One region of the Marinomonas foliarum genome, then DNA from elsewhere that is predicted to be linked to it. Evidence: predicted binding sites of a transcription regulator. Region 1 holds the regulator's gene; each other region holds the start of a gene.
The links. The regulator FliA, encoded in region 1, starts transcription of late flagellar genes. The targets are predictions, from matches to a motif close to CTAAAGTTNNNNNNNNNNCNGCCGATA.

Region 2: a site for FliA is predicted at 2,303-2,329, ahead of flgK (flagellar hook-associated protein FlgK). Genes of this name have one in related genera too.
Region 3: a site for FliA is predicted at 1,944-1,970, ahead of JSY38_RS18625 (flagellin N-terminal helical domain-containing protein). Genes of this name have one in related genera too.

The regions. Positions count from the first base shown of each region.
Region 1 covers NZ_CP070273.1:3,077,611-3,082,880, forward strand. The annotation lists gene flhA (flagellar biosynthesis protein FlhA) at 1-154, shown strand, start outside; gene flhF (flagellar biosynthesis GTPase FlhF) at 257-1,543, shown strand; gene JSY38_RS14295 (RNA polymerase sigma factor FliA) at 1,640-2,377, shown strand; gene JSY38_RS14300 (chemotaxis response regulator CheY) at 2,432-2,812, shown strand; gene JSY38_RS14305 (protein phosphatase CheZ) at 2,822-3,610, shown strand; gene JSY38_RS14310 (chemotaxis protein CheA) at 3,623-5,270, shown strand, end outside.
Region 2 covers NZ_CP070273.1:2,945,730-2,950,999, reverse strand. The annotation lists gene flgL (flagellar hook-associated protein FlgL) at 1-268, opposite strand, end outside; gene flgK (flagellar hook-associated protein FlgK) at 273-2,249, opposite strand; gene flgJ (flagellar assembly peptidoglycan hydrolase FlgJ) at 2,490-3,470, opposite strand; gene JSY38_RS13680 (flagellar basal body P-ring protein FlgI) at 3,479-4,558, opposite strand; gene JSY38_RS13675 (flagellar basal body L-ring protein FlgH) at 4,608-5,270, opposite strand, start outside.
Region 3 covers NZ_CP070273.1:2,954,417-2,959,686, reverse strand. The annotation lists gene fliD (flagellar filament capping protein FliD) at 1-257, opposite strand, end outside; gene JSY38_RS13720 (flagellar protein FlaG) at 298-723, opposite strand; gene JSY38_RS18625 (flagellin N-terminal helical domain-containing protein) at 791-1,891, opposite strand; partial or broken gene JSY38_RS18520 (flagellin) at 4,405-4,680, opposite strand; partial or broken gene JSY38_RS13705 (flagellin N-terminal helical domain-containing protein) at 5,262-5,270, opposite strand, start outside.

The DNA.
Region 1 (5,270 bases):
GATGGGAAATACACCTATTTTGATTGTTTCTGCACCAATTAGACCCATGTTGGCGCGTTTTATGCGCTACGGTATGGTGAATATGTCTGTACTTTCGTATCAAGAGGTTCCAGACCATAAACGCATTACAGTCGTGGGGGTTATTGGACAATAGCAATTGCCAGTTTTCTGTAAAATATTGTATCTATATTTATTGGAATCTTTCGGGTAAGCTATGGATTTGTAAGAAAAATAAACTGTAAGGATTAAGTTATTCATGCAAATTAGGCGGTTTCGAGCACCAGACATGCGTCAGGCGATACGGAAAGTTCGTGATGCCGTAGGTCCTGATGCGGTTATCTTGTCAAATCAACGTCTGCCGACAGGCGAGATAGAAATTGTTGCCGCTCTAGATTACGATGGATCATTACCTTCTAGCATGTCATCTAAGCGTTCTAGTTCGCCACGTTCGGACTCTTCTGCCGACCCTAGTGCGAATTATTTAGAACGTATCGAACGAGCAAAGCAGCAAACTACGCCACCTAAAAATGATGCACCTTCTTATGCGGAATCGCGTCAAGCCTCTCAAATTGAAATGCCACCACTTTCTGATGATAAGGAAGACCCAGCTGTTGAAGAGGCCTTGTCTGTAAAGAACAGCGAAAATGCTAAGCAATTGCAGGACATGGAACTAGAACTGAAAAATGTTCGAGCAATGTTAGAGCAGCATCAGCAGAATGATAATCGAAGCTCAGTTAAAGAGTCCTCTGTGGAGGCTAGAGCGCGTGAAAAACTGAAAGGTTTAGGTTTATCTGAGTTTGTTGTGTCTAGACTAATGGATGACATAGACCTTAAAGGGCGTGAAGATGACTGGAATCGGTTGTTGGCGCACTTGGCGGACTATATACCTATTCGATCTAGCTCTTCTGAATTGCGTGGCTGTATTGCCTTTATGGGCCCCACAGGTGTTGGTAAAACGACAACGATCGGTAAAATTGCCGCTCAGCATGTATTGAAGCATGGCTCTGAAGGTGTTGTGTTAATTACAACAGATACATACCGAATAGCCGCTCATGAACAGTTGAGAACATTTGGCCGTATCTTAAACGTCCCAGTTGAAGTCGTTAATGAATACTCTGATTTAAATGAAGTGTTGGCAAAATACGCGCATTACTCTTTAGTGCTTGTTGATACGGCAGGTATGAACCCAAGAGATTCCAACCTTGAACGGCAATTGTTAATGATGAAGCGCGCAAGAGCTAGCCTGAAAAAGCTATTGGTGTTGCCTTGTACAAGCCAAAGACAAGTGTTGAAAACAGTAACTGAAGTTTACTCTCAGGTGCAGTTGGATGGGTGTGTTTTAAGTAAGCTTGACGAATCAGCTTCACTTGGTGAAGCGATTAGTGTAGTTATTGAAGAAGGGCTTCCTGTTGTATATATCGCGGATGGCCAAAGGATACCAGATGATATCGAGCCAGCTCGTGCACATAACCTGATTAGTAGAGCTGTTTATACAGCAGAGCACTATAGTCAGCTTTATGGGTCACTAAAGTATGGTAGTTAGTAAAATTATGTTATTACTGAAAGCGTTGCGCCAAACTATGTAGTACAGTTAGTTAGCGCAACTAACTTAAATGGTAAAGGTTGCTTAGACTATTTTATGCAGACCAAAAACGGATATAACACATACTCCAAAAAAGCAACTCTCTCAATAGATGCGATTGTTGAGCAATACGGGTATTTAGTGAAAAAAATTGCCTATCACCTATTGGCTAGATTGCCCGATAGTGTAGATGTAGATGATTTAATTCAAGCTGGCATGATGGGGCTGATTGAGGCGTATAAACGCTTTGAATCTACCAAGGGTGCTAGCTTCGAAACCTATGCTGGGATTCGTATTCGTGGTTCCATTATGGACGAAGTGCGAAAAACGGACTGGGCTCCTCGTTCAGTTAGACGCAACGGTAGAGCGGTTGCTAATGCTATAAAGGAATTGGAAGCGACCCTAGGTCGAGAAGCCTCAGATATGGAGGTGGCAGCACACATGAATATAAGCATGGATGAATACCATGAAATGATTCATTCATCCATGTCTACTCAGTTGTTTAGCTATGAAGAGATGCTAGACTCTGATACAAATAATCTAGATAGCGTTGAATCAGAAGTGGAAAATGCACCTTACTCTTTAGTAGAAGAGGGTGGTTTTCAGAGTCAATTAGCAACAGAGATTGATAATCTACCGGAAAGAGAAAAACTGGTTTTGTCTCTTTATTATAATGAAGAACTTAATCTAAAAGAAATTGGCGCAGTACTAGGTGTTAGTGAATCAAGAGTTAGTCAAATACATAGTCAAGCGGCTATGAGATTGAGAGCTAGATTAAGTGATTGGCGAGATTAATTATGAGTTGTGAAATATTACCTTTAGGGTGTGGAGGTTGCATTGGATAAAAACATGAAGATCCTGATTGTTGATGATTTCTCGACAATGAGACGAATCATTAAAAACCTATTACGGGATTTAGGGTTTACCAATACAGTTGAAGCTGATGATGGGACGACTGCGTTACCTATACTTCAAGCTGGGACGATTGATTTTCTCGTGACCGATTGGAATATGCCAGGTATGACTGGGATTGAATTACTTCGTGCCGTACGTGCAGATGAAAAATTGAAAAGTATTCCAGTACTTATGGTAACGGCAGAAGCTAAACGTGACCAAATTATTGCTGCAGCTCAGGCTGGGGTGAATGGTTATGTTGTTAAGCCGTTTACTGCGGTGGCTCTCAAAGAAAAAATTGAGAAAATATTCGAACGAATAGATGCTGCAAAATAGGGAATGTAGATGTCAAAGATATTGGGATCTGGACTAGTGGATTTTGAAAATCTAGTTAAAGACGGCGCAGTTGAGCTTTTAAATCACATAGAAGTCGGTGACTTCAGTGGGGCAATTAAAAAGATTCAAGAACTGAGTGAAGCTCGTCATAATAGTTTCTACAACGAGGTGGGTTTTTTAACTCGAAGTTTGCATGATGCTATTCGTGATTTTCAGGTTGATTCAATGGACCTTGTTGTTGGTGAAGGCGGGAACGAGTCTGTTACCAAAATTACTGATGCCTCGGATCGGTTGAATTATGTTATTGAAACGACTAGTGCAGCTGCTAATAAAACCATGGATATGGTTGATAGTAGTGTTCCTGTCGCCAGCGAACTACAAAGCCAGGCGAGAGAGCTACGCAAAGACTGGAGTCGTTTAATTCAGCGAGATTTAACGCCGCAAGAATTTAGAGATTTATACAAGCGTATTGATGTCTTCTTATCTTATGCGGACGATAGTGCCACCACCTTGCATTCAAACCTCAACACAATTCTTCTAGAGCAAGGTTATCAAGACCTAACTGGTCAAGTTATCGCTAGAGTGAATGATTTAATTCGTGATGTAGAAGAAAAACTTGTACATCTCGTTGCTGTTGCTGGACGCGTTGATAGTATCTCCGGTATTGAACACACAGAGAAAGAGTCTGAACACGATGACACTCGTGGACATGGCCCAGCTATTAATAAACAAAACAACCCTGAAGTACTGAATAGTCAAGACGAAGTAGACGACTTGCTATCAAGTCTTGGTTTCTAGAAGGAGCTGAGGATGAGTTTCGAGGTCGATGAAGAGATACTACAAGATTTTTTGGTAGAAGCTGGTGAAATCCTAGAGCAGCTTTCCGAACAATTAGTAGATTTAGAGCAGAATCCAGACGATAAGCAATTGCTGAACGCAATCTTTCGTGGTTTTCACACCGTCAAAGGTGGTGCTGGGTTTTTACAATTAAATGCGTTGGTTGGATGCTGTCATTATGCTGAGAACGTTTTTGATATCTTAAGGAACGGTCAGCGTAAAATAGATTCTGATTTGATGGACATCGTTTTGCAGGCGCTTGATGCTGTAAACGAAATGTTCGAGGTTGTTCGTGCTGGTGGTGATCCTGAACCTGCTTCCCCAGAGCTAATTGCAGCGCTCGCTGTATATGCAAAGCCGCCAACTGCAGAAGAGCTTGCTGCTCAGGATGATGACGTCGAAGAAGTTGTTGAAGATGAGGCAGTAGAGGAGGAGCCTGAGAAGGAAGAGGCTGCTTCTGCGGATGAGCCTGAAGATATTTCTGATGATGAATTTGAATCCCTGCTTGATGCGCTTGGTGATGCTCCTGTAAAGGCGACAGACAAAAGTGCTGAGGGTGCTAAAGCGTCTCAATCTGACTCAAAAACAGATGACGAGATTACCGAAGATGAGTTTGATGCTTTATTAGATCAACTACATGGTAATAGTGCGCCAGGAATAGACGATGAAGAGAAAAGTGAGGCGGTAACATCTTCAGACGAAATAACAGAAGATGAATTTGAAGCCTTACTGGATCAGCTTCATGGAGACGGTAGCCCATCTAAAAAAGATGAAAAAGCAGCGAGTGAATCACCGCCTGCTGACATTGAGTCAGACATCATTACAGAGGATGAGTTTGAGTCTTTGTTAGATACTTTACAGAGCAAAGATAGTTCTAAAAAAGCGGACAAACCTGCAGCTGAAGCAAAACCAAAAGCAGCAGCAGAGCCGAAGGCTGCACCCGCTAAGCCTAAAGTAGCACCGAAAGCGGCGGCTAAACCTGCCGAAGAGCCAGTGCATGTAAAAGAAAAAGTTGCTAACGCTCCAGTTACTCAAGAGGCTACTGTTCGTGTTGATACCAAACGATTAGACGACATAATGAATATGGTCGGCGAGTTGGTGTTGGTTAGAAATCGACTTGTACGACTCGGTTTGCAAAGTGACGATGAGTCTATGGGGAAAGCGGTCTCAAACTTAGACGTTGTAACCGGTGATTTGCAAAACGCCGTGATGAAAACCCGAATGCAGCCTATTAAGAAGGTATTCGGTAAGTTTCCACGAGTTGTTCGAGATTTGGCTCGTAATTTGAAAAAAGAAGTGAATTTAGAGCTCCGAGGTGAAGAAACAGATTTAGATAAAAACCTAGTAGAAGCACTAGCCGATCCGCTTGTTCACTTGGTTCGAAACTCGGTAGATCATGGTGTCGAATCACCAGATATTCGTGAAGCTAAAGGTAAATCAAGAGTTGGTCATGTTGTACTTTCTGCAGAGCAGGAAGGTGATCATATTCTACTGTCCATCGAAGATGATGGAGCAGGTATGGACCCTGACGTTCTTCGCCGTAAGGCTGTAGAAAAAGGCTTGATGGATACTGATGCGGCTGAGCGCTTGTCTGATGAAGAAGCGTTTAATTTAATCTTTG
Region 2 (5,270 bases), 130 kb from region 1:
CCGTATCTAAAAAGTCATTCATACTGTCTAAAGCAACTTCTTGATATTCCAAGTTTCCCTTGGCCATTTTCATCGCTTCGTCATATTGCTTTAGCGTTCGATTATTGCCGTCATAGAGCAAAATCTGGCTAGCTCCAACAGGGTCATCACTTGGCTTTAAGATATTAGTCTGCGAAGATATTTTACCCTGAACATCTAGGATTTTTTCATTCGCTTGGCTAATAGATCGGTTTGCTTGACCGTAAATTAAATTATTCGTTACACGCATAATCTTACCTCATGATCCCAAGCAAAGTTTCAAACGTTGTACGAGCGGCAGTCACCACTTGAGCAGAAGCGGAATAAGATTGTTGATATTTCAAAAGATTCACTGCCTCCTCATCAAGACTTACCGCGGACAATCGATCACGACGAGCAAGACTTTCATTTAACACTATCTCACTCGCGTCCGCGTGCCCTTCTATTTCTGCTGTTTTACTACCAACGTATGAAATGAAGCCAGAAAATGACTTCATCAAAGTATCTTCACCAGCCACTAGGGATTTATTTTGCAAATCAGCCAAAGCAAGACCATTAAAGTTATCAGATACACCTATGTTATCGGTACCAATAGAAAACTCATCACCTTTTTGAGGTTTCGATGAAACTGATACATCAAACCCCGCTTCATCAGAAAGCCCAGCTTGCTCAAGCAATTTAGTATACTGAGTCACATTACTCACTGAAGCAATCTCTACTCCAGATGCATCACGCACAACGTACGAGCTTGGAGAAGTAAAGTAAATTTGGTGCGGCGCGCTTGGATAAAGAGGCCCATCAGATGAAAAGGCCGATGTTTCAGGGTTTGTATTCATTATAGACGTCAATGAAATTCGAGCATCAGATAAATTACCAGAGCCTGTATTCACACTCAAAGGAGCACTCAAAGCAAGCGACTCACCATTTTTTGCAAATAGCGACAAACCAGCAGCAGCACCTTCCGTGGGTGTAAATCGAAATACATCGTTATCATCAATTGCACTAAGGTTATCAAGACGAATATCAATACCCAGTTCGTCTATTTTAACATAACCACCACTGTCCTTTGCTAAGGACAACGGATCAAAAATAATATTCTGTTCTGTTGCATTGCCCTTTTCATCGATTCTTTTGATAGAAAACCTATTATCATCCGTTCTGCTTAACTCAAAGGTCTCTTTCGTGATCTTAGCGGCTTCACCATCCGATACCTTGATAGAAATATCCTTAGTCTTGTGGATATTTTCCAATGATGAGTAAACCTCTATCTCTCCTAAAGAAAATAGATTTTTACCTACTAGACCATCGCCATCAATCCCTTTTTTATTCTGGGTATTCATGGCATCCGCTAAAGCAATAGCATGCTGACCTAAGGTTCTATCTGCATACACACTAAATTCAGATCTATAATCTACAAGACCACCGACACTTCCACCTAGACCTTGTGTTTTTAAAGCAACTTCGTAGTCACCAAAACTAACAACCAAATCAATTTTCTTTGGCTCCAATTGATTAGGCCTAACTTTGATTTCAGTCGGATTCTTGTCCATAACCAACGGCTGCCCATTCGCCAACTGAATTGTCATCAATCCTTTATCATTAAATTGAGCGTTAACATCTAGGTATTTGGAAAGATCCTTCGCCAATAATTCTTGTTGATCTCGGAGTTCATTAGCTGGCGAAATTGAAAGGCCTTCTTGCTTTAGGATCTGCTTATTCAAATTTGAAATTTTTGACGTGATAGCATTCACATCCTTCAAAGAAGATGAAAGCTGTGCATCAACCAACCCTTCTTGATCACTCACAACACCAGACAATACATGGTATTGCTGAACTAGATTCGCAAGACTTGAGTGTGCTAGCTGACGCAACGATGATGAAGTAGGGTCATTATTAACCGTCTGTAATGCATCAAAGGATTTATTGAGGTATGTGTTTAAAGAAATGCTATCTTCGGCCAACAAATTGTCGGAAGTCGATATCATCGAATGATAAGCATCGTAGTAAGAATGCGTCGAAGTATCCGTACGAACTTGCTTACTAACAAAATTATCGACAAGACGCGAGGTGTCACGAAGAACTACGCCTCCTACAGGCGAACTAGTGGTGTCGGTTCTTTGACGGCTATAGCCCTCAGTATCCACATTGGATGTGTTCTGCCCTGTCGTATTAATACGGGCATTACTAGACTGAAGTCCAGACAAACCAATTGAATATAAATTTGAGCCCATTGCTCACACCTCTAGTACGTTTTTCAAAAATAGCTATATTTCTAACCTAGCTCTAACAACTATAGATGCAAGAATTTTACCAACACTGAGATTTAAAGGGATTTAATTTCGAAATATTTTTTATGGAGGGAAGTTCAAATAACAAAAAACATTAAAGAAACAGATTTTAACGACAAAAACCTAACTTTTAGATGATTTTAGGCGAAATTAAAAACCATCGAGTGCATACTAAAAAGCGCCCTAAAGTCGCTTAAACCATTCACTAGAAAGGATACTATCAATTTTTTCAGCGTATTTAGGGTCAGTAGCATAGCCGCCTTTTTGCAAAGAAGCGGCAAACATTGACGCGTCATCCCCAGCCTCAATGGCATCTTTATACCGCTCACTAGAGGATAAAAAATTCGTATAATCTTCAAAGCTTTGCGAAAAAGAGTCGTAGGCACGAAACGCTGCTCTTTCACGTTTAGCAACACCATCACGAAACTCTAATGTACTAACCACAGCTCTATCACCCTGCCAACGATTATCAGCTTTGATGCCAAATAAATTAAAACTGGCAGCGCCGTCTTCTTTAGCAATTGGGTATTTACCCCAACCTGTTTCCAACGCTGCTTGCGCTAATATTGCCTTAGGGTTCACGCCTAGTTTTTCGGCTGCACGTTGGGCATGCGGCCAAAGATTATCAACAAATTCCTGCGGAGAACCAAACACCACAGAAAGAGCGGAAACAGAAGACTCTCCTACCGACTCACTCAGATTCTTTTGTTTGACTTCTTGCTGTACAGACTCAATAAATTCCGTCGAAGCGCGGTGTGCTAACGCTTGAATTCGAACTAAGTCCTGTTTTGCCACTTGATTCAGGAAGTCCGTATCACCACGCCGCTTTGCTTCAGGCGAACTGATGCGAGCCTGCTGCTGAGTTTGATACTGACGAATAAGCGCATCGGATAAACCAATACCGCCGGACTTAGCCATGCTCTGCGACATCTGAGAGTCCATCATCTCCTGATACTGCTTCGTCTGCGCACTGGAAAACAAACTACCACCGATTGCTTCATTAGTACTACGCATATTCTTTAGTAGCATATTAATGAAAATAGATTCAAACTGCTGAGCTACGTCTTTTAACGCGCCATCAGGGTCTTTTTGCGCCTTAGTCTTCAAATCAGTTAACGTCGAAAAATCGGCGAAAAAGTCTTGTTTAGGCGGCACCGAATTCATAACCAAAGCTATATCACCACTAAATCAGCATTAATCGCACCGGCCTGCTTTAAGCCTTCCAATATTGCCATAACATCACCAGGCGCTGCGCCAACCTGATTAACAGCACGCACAATATCATTCAATGACGCACCCGGATCAAAAACAAACATTCGCCCACTATCAGGCGCTATTTCAATACCCTCGCGTGGTGATAGTATCGTCTCTCCACCCGTTACCGTGCCATCTTGACCAACCACTGGAGGCACTTCTTGAATAGTCACAGTTAAACTACCATGAGTAATGGCTGCTGGTGAGACCTTAACATGCTGACCAATAATAATGGTTCCAGTACGCGAATTCACCACAATACGAGCTCGCTCTTCAGCTACTTCGACATCTAGGTTTTCAAGAATAGATAAATAGGTCACACGCTGACTTGGATCTCTCGGCGCCGACACACGAATAGACGTTGCGTCTAAAGTTGTTGCCACACCAGGTCCAAGGAGATCATTAATCTTATCTGATACTTGTTTAGCCGTTGTAAAATCTGGGCGATTCAAATTAAACGTTAAGGTGTCACCAGTATTAAAACTACTAGGCACGACGCGCTCAACACTAGCACCATTAGGAATGCGCCCAACAGTAGGCACGTTGACAGAGTTCCTTGAGCCATCAGCGCCTAATCCACCAACAACAAGGTTACCTTGTGCAATAGCATAAACAGCACCATCTGCCCCCTTCAATGTAGAAAGTAAAAGTGTACCACCACGCAATGCACTCGCATTACCAATCGATGAAGCTGTCACATCGATTTTTTGACCCGGTTTAGAAAAAGCTGGCAAAGTGGCCGTCAAAGAAACCGCGGCAACATTCTTAGACGTAGCATTCACACCATCCGGCAAGGTCACACCAAACCGAGACAACATACTCGCAAAGCTCTGATTGGTAAAAGCCGTACTATCACCCGTTCCATTAAGGCCGATTACCAAACCATAACCAAACAATTGGTTTTCTCGAACCCCCTGAACACTAGCAATGTCTTTCAGGCGCTCAGCCTGAACAGAAAACGATAAACAATATAAGACAATTAGCGCTATGTGCTTCATCACATCACCTATTTACGAGGAACCAGTCCCCTGCAGTTAGCTCATTAAATTAATATGGCATGTTGCTAGTATTAAGCAAACGACTCACCCAACCTTGTTCACTTCCAGCCGCAACATCACCTGTACCAGAATAGGTAATTCTTGCATCCGCCACACGTTCAGATTCAACCGTGTTTTCAGGGGAAATATCCTGTTTTCTAACCATACCTGAGAAACGAATATATTCATCACCTTGGTTCAAGCGCAGCCATTTTTCACCACGAACCGCCAACAAACCATTAGGATATGCCTGATATACAGTCACTGAAATCGTACCACTCAAGCTATTATTTTGGTTTGCAGAAGCATTACCACTAAAATCAGTTCCCTGCTGAGGCAGCGTTGTATCCACTCTCAACTCCTGACCAAGAACCGTTGGGTTTTCTATTGTCGCTGATGAAGATTTTGAAACCGTGGCCGCATTAGCCTTTGTAGATGTTGTTGTCTCGTTTAGATTGATGGTCAAAATATCACCAACCTTACTCGCTTTTTGATCCCCAAAAAATACATCCCCCATGCTCGCCTGATAAATACCACCCGTTGGGGCTTGAGAAGGCGTCATACCACTGGGATAAACTGGAGTATAATATGGATCATCAGATTGAATCGATTGGCTAATATTAGGACCATTTAAAGGGTCATTCGGATCAGGCACATAGCCAGCTCGAGCCTC
Region 3 (5,270 bases), 120 kb from region 1:
AATGACTGTTTGCCATCCGTGTCTTCTATGGAAGCATTACGACCAGAAAAAAGGTCGGCATTATTCAAAGTGCTTACAAATGTTTTGAAGTTATCAATTGCGGAGCCAACTGAACCGAGAGCAGAAAGTTCCGCCTCATATCCAGCGAGTTTGTCTTGATACAACTTTACTTTTGTATCTCTTCTTGCGCTCACCATATCACTTACTAGGGATTCAAGATCTAGTCCAGACCCAGCACCTAATGAGCCAATAGCCATAGCAACTCCCCAAGTTTACAACATAACATTTATAACAAAATCACACTTCACTATTCACTAATGTACCTTTTACGTCACTTAGCTGATTCATGATAGCATCAATTCTTTCTGACATCTTCAGGAACTCTTCTGTGGGCATTTGACGCACCACGTCCCCTGTCGTTTGGTCTAACACTTTAACAATATTATTCTTGCGATCTTCAGTCATTTCAAACGATAAATGAACATTCAATTGAGACATTTTAATATTCGCATTCTCAATCTGTTTAGGATCTACGCTAGGAGAGTTTGAAGACCCCTGACTATTGCTACTATTAGCATCCGCTCTGTTACTATCGGCTGAATTCTGTATTACTTTAGCATTTGCTTCACGCAATGCTCTAAATTGTTCATCCGCTCGCTGATCCTGCCTAGTTGTCACCACTCCCATAGACTGTTTTGAAAAATCACTGGAATTAATTGACATATCATTAACCCTCTAAATGAAACAAAAGCTGGAACAAAGTCCCAGCTTTTCGTTAACACTAATAATTTTAGCCCAAAAGAGACAAAGCAGTTTGTGGACGTTGGTTCGCTTGAGCCAATATAGATGAACTTGCTTGCTGTAGAATCTGAGAACTTGTTAGTTTAGCAGTTTCTTCAGCGAAGTCAGCATCACGTACACGAGAACGTGCAGCAGATACGTTTTCAGAGATATTACTCAAGTTACTGATACTAGAACCTAGACGGTTTTGAATCGCACCCAACTCAGCACGCTTAGAACCTACAGCAGAAATCATATTATCCAAAATAGAGATCATGCTTTGCGCATTTTGAATAGATGTAACCGATGGAGAACCAAAACCTTGCTCAGTGTCACCAAAGCTACTTGAACGGCTCGCTGGTGGCTGTGGCATTGCTGGCGCATTTGGGTCCACATAAACTTCACCACGCTCTTCAGCAGCAGCAATCGCTTCTAATTCTGGGTCTTCATAATCATCGCCGTTAGCTTCAGCTTCAGCTCTTGCTTGTGCTTTTGCCGCATCTTTCTGTACGAAGTAATCATTATAAGCAGCAACTTCTTCTTGGTATTTAGCTTCTTCAGCCGCATTAGAAGACAGACCAGCCATAGTGAAACCGCCGTTACTTGCGTAATCCTGATTTTCACCTGCACTCAAATCAAAACTAATTGTTTGGTTCGCATCTGCACCAACTTGGTAAACACCATCATAAGAACCGTCAAGTAAGCTACGACCACCGAAAGTAGTATCAGAAGCGATACGGTCAATCTCTGTAGATAGCGCCGTAATCTCTTGCTGTAGTGCTTTACGGTCTGCGTCAGAGTTAGAGCCGTTGGCAGACTGAATAGACAGTGTACGCATACGTTGCAACATGTTTGTTGTTTCGTCCAACGCACCCTCAGCAGTTTGAGCTACAGAGATACCATCGTTGGCGTTACGGACCGCCTGATTCAAACCATTAACCTGAGAAGTTAATCGGTTAGAAACCTGCAAACCTGCGGCATCATCTGCTGCACTATTGATACGCAAACCAGAAGATAGACGCTGAAAGGACGTATCTAAAGTTTTGCCTGAGTTCATCAACTGACGCTGTGCGCTTAAAGATGAAGTATTCGTATTAACGTATAGAGCCATTATAGCCTCCTAGGTTTCATTAAACTCCGCAAAAAAGCAGATCGTATAAGGTTTTCGACAATTAATTGAAAACCTTTAGTCAATTTCGGAATATTTTTTCCTCGAAGTGGAAAAAAACATCCCATGAAGCGGCAAATTAATGCCTAACTAATTGTTTTAACTGAATTAAAAAACAATTAAATTTTTTTGCGCTTTCCTTCTAAAGTGTGTGTTTTATGAACAAAAAGTCTAAAAAAACCACTCCAAGCGCCTTATAATGCTGAGTCTTGGCAGAATACTGACATTCAATACACCCATTCCCCCAACAACACCCAAATAGCACCAATACAATGCGTTGCCACTAAGGCAACAAACACTTAAAAAACAGACGCTGCGTTGCCACAAATCGGCTGACCACAGCCGCAGTCGGAGCCACATTGCCTCCACAAACAAGTAGCAACAAGACAGTTATCAAAAACATAAAACCAAACTGCATCTGCAAGTGAACACATGACTCACTTAAACGCCTCCAAACAAAGAGGCCGACACACATCACTAATAAAGCGTTTCTAGCTCTCAAAGACTGACTCAAAATAAAGACGCAGTTGTGCCAATAAACAATCCAATCTTTTTTCGAGCATGCGTAAGCACAAACAAACAAGGCCAGTGGCCAAATAATTTAAAACGCTAACTGTCATATTTACTCTAGGCACAAGCACCCTCCTCGAAAATCAATTCGACACAGCAAAACCCCAGCAATGTGTTTTTATTGCAGTCTCCCCCCCTCTCTTTCGTTCGATGCAAGCTATTCTTAGGTGCAACACAAACCCGCTCGCCACACCCAAAATAAAGACGCAACTGTGCCACTAGAAAACGGGATTTCTTTTCAAACAGGCGTACGCAAAGAGAAACAAATTTAGTAGCAATACAACCCCAAACGTTAATATCTAAGAACAGCAACAAATTCAAATAGACTCACCTCAACAACCGCTTCGATACAGAGAAATCCCAGCAATGCTTCTTTTTGCATCAGCCATTTTCAACTAACTAAAGCGCTGCAAGCTTCTTCTGCAGTCAAAATAAAGACGCAACTGTGCCACTAGAAAACGGGATTTCTTTTCAAACAGGCGTTCGCAAAGAGAAACAAATTTAGTAGCAATACAACCCCAAACGTTAATCACCAAGAACAGCAATAAATTCAAATAGACTCACCTCAACAACCGCTTCGATACAGAGAAATCCCAGCAATGCTTCTTTTTGCATCAGCCATTTTCAACTAACTAAAGCACCTTTTAACTGACACACTCCACGTCACCAAGCGCTGCAAGCTTCTTCTGCAATCAAAATAAAGACGCAACTGTGCCACTAAATAACCCAAAAAATTTTCAGCTACGCGCAAGCGAAGCGAAGCGAATAAACATCAACTCGAAACGATTGCGATCAAAAGCAGCTCTCAGCACACATACGACTTCCTAAGAAATCAATTCGACACAACCAAGCCTCGCAGCAATAACTCCACCCGGCCACTTTCAATTTAAGAAGTCTTTTTTCAAAGGACACAGCTCATCAGCCAGAGTAATACGGAGCTAACCGCTACTCTTATCCCCTCGGCACTTAAAATAAAGACACAACTGTGTCGTATAAAATGACGCTTCAAATTACATCCTCACAGGCAAGCCCTATATGACAGAGCTAACTATCCGATAATCAACACCTCTGCGGATCAAATAAAACGACCAACGCTTTCAACAAATTAAAACCAACCAACTACCTCACTTTTATCGCTGTGCATTACTGGCACCACAAATCTATAAATTTCACTCACCAAACGACTTCATCACTCTCATGTAGTACTTCTACCTAACGAACAAGATGAAGACATAGCTATACACATGAGAATCGAGCCCTGCTCTTGAAGATTGAGTTGCCCTACATTCTTTTTTACTTGTACACAGAGATGCCGTAAGAAAATTAGGCTTTTGAAACAGCCCCAAAAGGCACAACTCACCATTTAAAAGCGCCAATATCTTCAGCAAAACCAAACTCATCAGAGCAGCACCTTACTTTTAAAAATCGAATACCTCTCACACCAGGGCATCGCTCTCACTGTGTCACTAGCAAAGCAAGCTTCAGAAGGAAGCCATCATCATTTAATTAATGACCTCATCGCTCACTTGGTAGCGTTCATTTTCCAAAAACATCAAAATCAAACAGCCTCTCAACAACTCATAAAGCAGTAGTCAAAATCCACCACCCACTAGAAGCCCATCTCACAGCTGCTCTCTACCAAGAAGAAACCAAAACAAGCCCCTCTAATTTGCAAGAAAACACCTACGGCATAAGCCTAGAACCCTCTCCAAAAGCCGAAAAAACACTATCAATCAGCATTATTTAGGCAAAAAAAAGCCGGGTGAAAATTCACCCGGCTGAAAAGGCACCTCTAGGAGAGAGAAGTAGCCTATATTCCGAGAAGATCTCGAATTTTTTCTAACCGAAGTCGCTTTTTTATACGAGCTTCAGCCGCGTTCAACCACTTACGATCCTAGTAACTGCAATGCAGCCTGTGGTCTTTGATTTGCTTGAGCAAGGATAGTAGAACTCGCTTGCTGAATAATTTGAGAGCTTGTCAATGAAGCTGTTTCAGCTGCATAATCAGCATCTCTTACACGAGATCGGGCTGCCGCAACGTTTTCAGAGATGCTAGACAAGTTATTCACAGTAGAACTAAAACGGTTCTGTACTGCACCTAGCTCCGCTCGTTTGGAGTCAACCGCTTGAATCATGGTATCCAACATAGCGATCATACTTTGCGAGTTCTTAATATCTGTAATAGACACTGATTCTGCAGTAATTAACGGCTGACCGTATTTTTTCTCTGCCTCGATATAGGTACCATCAGGCTGAGTTACTGCTCCATCTGGGTGATTAATTGTCCCATCTGGGTGAACCATAGAACCGTCCGGCTGCATAACTCGTCCATCAGGATACGAGATACTGCCATCTAAGCCTGTCGTAGTTCCATCAGCATTTAAAATTGTGCCGTCTTCGTTAACAACATCTTCTCTAATGGAGCCATCTTCATTAATAGGCGTGCCATTTTCATCAATCAACACTCCATTTTCATTGATCGGACGGTCTTCTTCGTCAATAAGAACATCGTTCTCATTAACTCGCAGCCCGTCTTCATTGATCAACTCACCTTCTTCATTAATTAGGTGCCCTTGATCGTTAACAGCATCACCATATTGGTTAACAAAGCCGCCTTCTTCAGTAGCAATAACCTGTATCGGCTCTTCTTCTGGCTCAACATAAGCAACACCTGAAGTCAGGCCAGAAATAGTAAAGCCACCATTACCTGCCAAGTTGATGGAATTATTGATTCCACCAAACTCCATTGAAA